One region of the Arthrobacter sp. E70 genome, then DNA from elsewhere that is predicted to be linked to it. Evidence: riboswitches for the same ligand, from Rfam matches in the RefSeq annotation. Region 1 holds a riboswitch; the other holds the start of a gene.
The links. A riboswitch is a leader RNA that binds a small molecule or an ion and turns the genes downstream of it on or off. The one in region 1 is predicted to bind glycine.

Region 1 (4,415 bases):
AATGCCGGCAAAGCCCGCCGGGCCGGAGGCCTGGGTGGCAACCTCCTTGATCCCGTACACCGCGGGAACCATGGCAAGCATCGAAAGCAGGACACTGGGGATGTCCACCGCCCCGGGCGCCGGATCCCTGGATTCGGGAATGAATGCCGGTCCGAACCCCAGCTGGGGAAGCATGAGGGGCAGCGCGACCAGGAAAACCGCGCCCCACCAGAACTGCTCCATCAACCAGCCGCCGAAGATCGGCCCCAGGGCCGCGCCACCGGAGAATCCGGCTGCCCAGATGGCAACGGCGAGCCGCCGGCGGCCGGGCTCCGGGAAGATGTTGCGGATCAGTGACAGGGTGGACGGCATCAGCATGGCGCCGAAAAATCCCAGCGCTCCCCGGCCGGCAATCAGCCACTCCGCGCTGGGGGCAAAGGCCGTGACGGCAGAGATACCCGCGAAGCCTGTGCTGCCGATGGTCAGCAGCCGCCGCCGCCCGATCCGGTCACCCAGGCTTCCCATCGAAACGAGCAGCCCGGCCAGCACCAGGGGGTAGACGTCCACGATCCACAGCAGTTGCACGCCCGAAGGCTCGAGGGCGCGCGTGATGGCGGGCAGGGCGAACGTCAGGGCCGTGTTGTCCACGGCCACGAGCAGCACCGGGAACATCAGTAACGCCAGGGCCAGCCAGTCACGCCTCGGCGAAGGCGTCGCGGGGCTCTCCGTCTGGCCTGGTGCAAGAGAGCTGGTCGAAGTGGTCATGGAAATAACTATACCGTCCAGACGGTATAGTTTCAGATTATCCGGTTTCGACCTGGTCAAGGGCATGATGGGAGGCATGCCCCGCAAGCCCGTAGCCCGAGATGCCGTCCTTGACGCCTTTGAGTCCCTCCTCATCGAGGTGGGCGAGAGGGCGGCGACCCTCGACGCAGTTGCCCGGAAAGCAGGCGTGTCCAAGGGGGGCCTGCTCTATCACTTTCCCAACAAGGAAGCGCTCATCGAGGTGCTGCTGGAACGGCTGGACGTGCTGGCCGGCGCGGACGCGGACGCGATGGCCGAAGCTCCCGAAGGAGCCGCGGCCTACTTCATCAGGTCCTCGGTCTGGGCGGACACGCCCCTGGACCGGGCCATCGTGGCAGCCACCCGGCTTGCCGAGGTGGCGCACGAAGAAACGAGGCGGCGGTTTGCCGCAATCCAGCGGCGCTGGCTCGACGAGATCGCCGCGGATGTAGGGCCCGCCCTGGCCAAGGCCGTGCTGTACATGGGCGACGGCCTGTACTTTAACGCCATGCTCTCCGTGGGGCCGGTTCCCGAAGGTGGAGCGGCGGCGGACGTGGACGAGTTGCTGGCCGCGCTGGAGCGGCTCCGGCGGTAGGAACCATTTGCCCCGCGGGCTCCCGCGTAGGAGAATTAAGCGCTGTGGGAGCCTCAGTGTTCCCGCAAAATCCAAATGAATAGCCTTTGATCTGCGGCGGGAGAGTCCTGCCGGAAGTACAGGCAGGCGCCGTAGGAGCAAACCCTCCCCAGGAATCTCGCAGGCCCCTGTACCGCCGCGGCGAGGCACCTCTGGAAAGTAGCAGGCAGCGTTCCCTGCCACCCTGTCGGGAGTGGAAAGCTGCTGTGCTCACCGACGGTGCAAGCGGGTCCTGTCCAGGCAGGCAACGCGGAAACTCTCAGGTCCAATACAGAGCGGGGAGGAACCCGAATCGCTGTGGCGTACCCTGCGCCGCCTGAGTAAATGGAGTTCCTTCGTGTCGGTTAGTTCAGCCTCCACCACCTTCGTAGACCGCCATATCGGCGCGCGCCGCCAGGCCGACGTCGAGACCATGCTCAAGGCCGTCGGGTACGACAGCGTCGACTCCCTGGTGGACACCGCCGTTCCCCAGGTCATCCGCCAGGAAACCGCCCTTCGGCTCCAGGACGCCCTCAGCGAGGTTGAGGTCCTCGCGGAGCTGCGGAAGCTCGCCGGGAAGAACAAGACCGCCGTGCAGCTGATCGGCCAGGGTTACTACGACACCGTGACGCCGCCGGTGATCCGCCGGAACATTTTGGAATCCCCGGCCTGGTACACCGCCTACACGCCCTACCAGCCCGAAATTTCCCAAGGCCGGCTGGAGGCACTGCTGAACTTCCAGACCATGGTCCAGGACCTGGTGGGCCTGCCCATCGCCAACGCGTCGCTGCTCGATGAAGCCACGGCAGTGGCAGAGGCCGTGCTGCTGATGCGCCGGTCCAACAAGACCAAGCCCGCCGCCGAGGGCAAGACCGTCCTGGACATCGACGTGCTGCCGCAGACCATTGCGATCGTCAAGGGCCGTGCCGAGGCGCTCGGCTTTGAGGTGGAGGTCGCGGACCTGTCCCAGGGCCTGCCCGACGGCGACATCAACGGCATCGTGCTGCAGCAGCCGGGCGCCTCCGGCCGGGTGTGGGACCAGTCCGCCGTGATCGCCGCCGCCAAGGAACGGGATGCGCTGGTGACGGTGGCCGCCGACCTACTGGCCCTGACCCTGATCACCCCTCCCGGCGAGCAGGGGGCCGACATCGCCGTCGGCTCGGCCCAGCGCTTCGGCGTCCCGCTGTTCTTCGGTGGCCCGCATGCTGCCTACATGGCTGTCCGCAAGGGCCTGGAACGCTCCCTGCCCGGCCGCCTGGTGGGTGTGTCCAAGGACGACGCCGGCGTCCCGGCCTACCGGCTGGCGCTGCAGACCCGTGAGCAGCACATCCGCCGCGAGAAGGCCACGTCCAACATCTGCACCGCCCAGGCGCTCCTGGCCATCGTTGCCTCCATGTACGCCGTCTACCACGGCCCGGACGGGCTGAAGGCGATCGCCGAGACCGCTCACAGCCACGCGCGCACCCTCGCGGCCTCCCTCGAGGCCGCCGGAATCGACGTGGCCCACCGGAGCTTCTTCGACACCCTGACTGTCCGGGTCCCGGGCCGTGCAGCTGCGGTTGTTGCCGATGCCGAGGCGCGCGGCATCAATCTGCGCCGTGTCGACGCCGACACCGTGGGCATCTCCCTGGACGAAACGACGACGGCGGCCATCGTCGCCGAGGTCGCGGACGTCTTTGGCGCCACCGTGGCCGGGAGCGAAGGCTTTGCACTGGAAGCCGGCGTCGAGCGTTCCTCCGACTACCTGCAGCACCCGGTGTTCAACACCCACCGCTCAGAAACCCAGCTCCTGCGCTACATCCGCAAGCTCTCCGACCGTGACCTGGCCCTGGACCGCACCATGATCCCGCTGGGCTCGTGCACGATGAAGCTGAACGCCACCGCCGAAATGGAAGCCATCTCCTGGCCCGAGTTCGCCTCAATCCACCCGTTCGCCCCGGATTCCCAGACCGCAGGCTGGCGCGAACTCATCACCGACCTGGAAGCTGACCTGACCGCCATCACCGGCTACGACCAGGTGTCCATCCAGCCCAACGCCGGGTCCCAGGGCGAACTCGCGGGCCTGCTGGCCATCCGCGGCTACCACCACTCCCGCGGAGACCAGCAGCGCAACGTCTGCCTGATCCCGGCCTCGGCCCACGGCACCAACGCCGCCTCGGCCGTGCTTGCCGGCATGAAGGTCGTCGTCGTCGCCACCGCGGCAGACGGCACGATCGACCACGCCGACCTCGAGGCCAAGATCGAAGCGAACCGGGACGCGCTGTCCTGCATCATGATCACCTACCCGTCCACGCACGGCGTCTACGACGGCGACGTCCGCGAAGTCTGCGACGCCGTGCACGCCGCCGGTGGCCAGGTCTACATCGACGGTGCCAACCTCAACGCCCTTGTTGGCCTCGCCCAGCCGGGCAAGTTCGGCGGCGACGTCTCGCACCTGAACCTGCACAAGACCTTCTGCATCCCGCACGGCGGTGGCGGGCCGGGCGTCGGACCGGTCGCTGCCAAGGCCCACCTGGCGCCGTTCATGCCGGGCGACGCAAACACCTGGAATGCCGGGTCGGGTGCCGCCGACGTGCCGATTTCCGCCTCCCGCTTCGGCTCGGCCGGTGTCCTGCCCATCTCCTGGGCGTACGTGAAGCTCATGGGCGGTGAAGGCCTGACCGAGGCCACCAAGTCCGCGCTGCTCGCCGCCAACTATGTTGCCTCGCGCCTGAACGAGTACTTCCCCGTCCTCTACACGGGAGAGGGCGGCCTGGTGGCGCACGAGTGCATCCTGGACCTACGCGCCCTCACCGCCAAGACCGGCGTCACTGCCGAGGATGTGGCTAAGCGCCTCATCGACTTCGGCTTCCACGCCCCCACCCTCGCGTTCCCAGTGGCGGGAACGCTGATGGTGGAGCCCACGGAGTCCGAGGACCTTGCCGAGATCGACCGCTTCATCGAGGCGATGATCACCATCCGCAAGGAAATCGACCAGGTGGCCAACGGCGACTTTGCCGTCGCGGACTCGCCGCTGCGCCGCGCACCCCACACGGCAGCC
Region 2 (4,415 bases), on a different contig from region 1:
GGGATTGAATCGTCATGAGGAACTCCAGGTTCGGCCGGCCACGGGGGCACGGCATGGATCGGGTCCCTCCCCGCTCTGTATTGGACCTGAGAGATTCCGCATGCCCAGCCAGGGCCCGCTTGCACCGTCGGTGAGTGCTGCCAGAGCAGCACTGCTTTCCAGAGTCGCCTCGCCGTGACGGTACATGGGCCTGAGAGATTCCTGGGGAGGATTTGCTCCTACGGCGCCTGCCCGGTGATGGCCGGGAGGACTCTCCCGCCACAGCTCGAAAGGCTGTATTCATGTGTGTTGGTGCGGCCGGTGCCTGCCCCTCCGGATGGGGAGCAGGCACCAGCCACGTCGGTGAACCCGCAGTTAGCGGAGGATGACCGTCCGGTTGCCGGAGAGGACTATTCGTCCTTCAGCATGCCAGCGGACGGCATTCGTGAGGGCCTTGCACTCGGCATCGCGGCCAACGGTGACCAGGTCCGAGGCGGAGTACGTGTGGTCCACCTCGATGACCTGCTGCGAAATGATGGGCCCCTCATCGAGCTCCGAGTTCACGTAGTGGGCTGTGGCTCCCACCGTTTTGACGCCGCGCTCGTAGGCCTGGTGGTAGGGCTTGGCACCCTTGAAACTGGGCAGGAACGAGTGGTGGATGTTGATGGCCCGGCCGTCCAGCTTGCGGGTCAGGCCGTCGCTGAGCACCTGCATGTAGCGGGCAAGCACCACCAGCTCCACGGAGTAATGGTCCACCAGGCCCAGCAAGCGCTCCTCCGCATCCGTCTTGGTGTCCGGAGCCACGGGAATGTGGTGGAAAGGAACACCGTGCCACGCCGCAAGCGGTTCCAGGTCCGGGTGGTTGGACACCACGGCGGCGATCTCCACGGGCAATTCCCCGCTGCGGGCGCGGAACAGGAGGTCGTTCAGGCAATGCTCGTACTTGGAGACCATCACCAGGATGGGCTGCCTGCGTCCGTGGCGTTCCAGGCGCCAGTCCATCTGCCATTCCTGGGCCACCTGCCCGAAACCGGCGCGGAGGCGGGCAAGGTCGATGTCAACCTCGGAGGTGACGTGGACGCGCATGAAGAACCGGCCGCTTGCCCTGTCGCCGAACTGCTTGATGTCCACGATGTAGCATTCCTGATCCAGCAGGAATGCCGACACCGCCTGGACAATACCCAGGGCATCCGGGCAGTGGAACGTCAGCACGAATTCCCTGCCCGTCTCCGGGGGCACGGCCTGGAGCCGGTCTGCCGCGGGGGTTCGGGCCTCGGCGGTGCGGGCGTCGGTGCCGATCACCGCTTGACCTGTTCTTCGGCGGCTTCATCGGCGGCACCCCGCCGGACAGCCATGCCGGATGCTGCCTCAGCGAAGTCCTGGTCTGCCTGCAGTTCAGCTTGGAAGGTGGCAAAACGGGCCTGGTGCGCGGGCCGGCGCCGGAGGACGAACCATGCGGCGCCCAGCATGATGAACCACACCGGGGTGACCAGAAGGGCCACCAGGGTGTCCGGCTGGGTGGTGAGGGCCCAGATCACGAAGGCGAAGAAGGCGAAGACCACCCAAACCATGGCAACGCCGCCGGGCATTTTAAACTTCGATGCCTCATGCAGGTGCGGCCGCCGGCGGCGGAAGGCAATGTAGCTGGCCAGGATGATGGACCAGACGAAGACAAAGCAGACGGCGGAGACGGTGGTCACCATGTCGAACGCCTTGCCCACGTCCTGGCCCGCGTACATGAGGACGACGCCGGACAGCAGCAGCACGCAGGAAAGGAACAGTGCGTTCTGGGGTACCTTCCGCCGGGACAGTTTGCCAAAGACGTCCGGCGCGTCGCCTTCCTGGGCAAGCCCGAAGACCATGCGGGAGGTGGAGTAAATGCCGGAGTTGGCGGAGGACATCGCGGAGCTCAGCACCACGAGGTTGACCACGGTGGCTGCGGCGCCCAGCCCCGCCAGGGAGAACATGGCGATAAAGGGGCTGTGGCCGGCTTTGAACTCGGTCCAGGGGGTGACGGCCATCAGGATGATGAGGGCACCTACGTAGAAGAGGAGCACCCGGATGGGAATGGAGTTGATGGCCTTGGGCAGGTTCCGCTCCGGGTTCTTGGCCTCGGCAGCGGTGGTACCCACCAGTTCGATGCCCACGAAGGCGAAGACGGCGATCTGGAAGCCGGCCACGAAGCCCATGAATTCGTTGGGGAAGAACCCGCCATGGCTCCACAGGTTGGTGAACGTGGCAGGGCCGGCGTCGGACTGGAAACCGGTGAGAATCATGAACAGGCCAACGATGATCAGCGCGGCAATGGCGATGATCTTGATCAGGGCGAACCAGAACTCGGTCTCGCCGAACGCCTTGACCGTGACGAGGTTCAGGAGCAGGAGGATGGCCACGGTGGCCAGCCCGGGAATCCACTGGGGAACCCCGGGCCACAGTTCACGGGAGTAGCCCGCGATGGCGATCACATCGGCGATGCCGGTGATGACCCAGCAGAACCAGTAGGTCCAGCCCGTAAAGAAGCCGGCCCACGGACCCAGCAGGTCAGCGGCGAAGTCACTGAACGACTTGTAGTTGAGGTTGCTGAGCAGCAGTTCACCCATGGCACGCATGACGAAGAACAGCATGAAGCCGATGATCATGTACACGAAGATCACTGAGGGGCCGGCCGCCGAGATGGTCTTGCCGGAGCCCATGAACAGGCCGGTGCCAATGGCGCCGCCGATGGCGATCAGTTGGATGTGGCGGTTGCTGAGCTGCCGCTCCAGGTGCGGGGCTCCGCCGCCGGGGGACGTCGGGGAGTGGGTCGTCATTGAGGAACTCCATCGTTCGAGCGGCACCCGGGGTGTCGCAAAGATTGGATTTCCTCCCCGCTCTGTATGGGACCTGAGAGATTCCGCAGACCCAGGCAGGGCCTGCTTGCACCGTCGGTGAGCCAGGACAGGGCCCGGCTACTTTCCAGAGTCGCCTCACCGCGGCGGTACGTGGGCCTGAGAGTTTCCTGGGGAGGGTTTGCTCCTACGGCGCCTGCTGAACGTACCGGCAGGGCTCTCCCGCCGCAGGTCGAAGGCTCATTTTCAGTTGGACGCCACCACCTCCGAGCTGCGGAGGTTGGGCGATGGGACCGGCGCCGGAACGGGGCTGCTCCGGTTACGCTGAGCCAGCCAGGCCTCGGCGCCAATCCCGGGGATCAGTGTGGTGCCCGTCACGATCGGATGTCAACCCGGGATGTCTTTTCGCGGCAACGGAGCGTCAAGGCCCAGCAGCGTGACGCCGCAATTTGTTTTTGCTTCAACAAACCTGTACCGTGTGAGCCGAATCACCCACATTTGAATAAGCCTTTCGAGCTGTGACGGGAGAGCCCTCCCGGCATCCACCGGACAGGCGCCGTAGGAGCAAATCCTCCCCAGGAATCTCTCAGGCCCATGTACCGTCACGGCGAGGCGACTCTGGAAAGCAGTGCTGCTCTGGCAGCACTCACCGACGGTGCAAGCGGAGCCCTGCCAAGAGCAGGCAACGCGGAATCTCTCAGGTCCAATACAGAGCGGGGAGGAACCCACCGCATGCCGTGCCACTTGGCCGGCCAGACCTGGAGTTCCTCATGACGATTCAATCCGCATCAACATCATTCGTTGACCGCCATATCGGCGCGCGCCGGCAGGCCGACGTCGACACCATGCTGAAAGCCGTCGGCTACGACAGCGTGGATGGCCTCGTTGACGTGGCCGTCCCGGCCTCCATCCGGCAGGAAACTGCCCTGAAGCTCGCCGATGCCCTCAGCGAAGTGGAGGTCCTGGCTGAACTGCGCCGCCTCGCCGCCAAGAACAAGACCGCCGTCCAGATGATCGGCCAGGGCTACTACGACACCATCACCCCGGCCGTCATCCGCCGGAACGTCCTTGAGGCGCCGGCCTGGTACACCGCCTACACGCCCTACCAGCCGGAGATCTCCCAGGGCCGGCTCGAGGCGCTGCTGAACTTCCAGACCATGGTCCAGGACCTGGTGGGCCTGCCGATCGCCAACGCGTCCCTGCTGGACGAGGCCACCGCCGTCGCTGAAGCAGTCCTCATGATGCGCAGGGCCAACAAGAACAAGGCTGCCCGCGACGGCAAGACCGTCCTGGACGCCGACGTCCTGCCGCAGACCATCGCCATCGTCAAGGGCCGCGCTGAGGCGCTCGGCTTCGAGGTGGAGGTTGCCGACCTGTCCAAGGGCCTGCCCGAAGGCGACATCAACGGCATTGTGCTCCAGCAGCCCGGCGTCTCCGGCCGCGTCTTCAACCACGCAGGCGTCATTGCCGAAGCAAAGGAGCGCGGCGCGCTGGTGACGGTGGCCGCCGACCTTCTGGCGCTGACCCTGATCACCCCTCCGGGCGAGCAGGGCGCCGACATCGCCGTCGGCTCCACCCAGCGGTTCGGTGTCCCGCTGTTCTTCGGCG

Region 2: linked by a shared signal. The riboswitch ahead of cycA (D-serine/D-alanine/glycine transporter) and the one ahead of gcvP (aminomethyl-transferring glycine dehydrogenase) in region 1 are both predicted to bind glycine.

The regions. Positions count from the first base shown of each region.
Region 1 is NZ_JBYQFR010000023.1:1,919-6,333, reverse strand. Features, by position in the region: gene AC3IMC_RS19740 (MFS transporter) at 1-744, opposite strand, end outside; gene AC3IMC_RS19735 (TetR/AcrR family transcriptional regulator) at 821-1,357, shown strand; glycine riboswitch at 1,445-1,542, shown strand; gene gcvP (aminomethyl-transferring glycine dehydrogenase) at 1,734-4,415, shown strand, end outside.
Region 2 is NZ_JBYQFR010000025.1:5,357-9,771, reverse strand. Features, by position in the region: gene AC3IMC_RS20055 (methylenetetrahydrofolate reductase) at 1-16, opposite strand, end outside; glycine riboswitch at 169-268, opposite strand; gene purU (formyltetrahydrofolate deformylase) at 355-1,218, opposite strand; gene cycA (D-serine/D-alanine/glycine transporter) at 1,278-2,789, opposite strand; glycine riboswitch at 2,945-3,042, opposite strand; gene AC3IMC_RS20040 (hypothetical protein) at 3,054-3,185, opposite strand; glycine riboswitch at 3,320-3,419, shown strand; gene gcvP (aminomethyl-transferring glycine dehydrogenase) at 3,578-4,415, shown strand, end outside.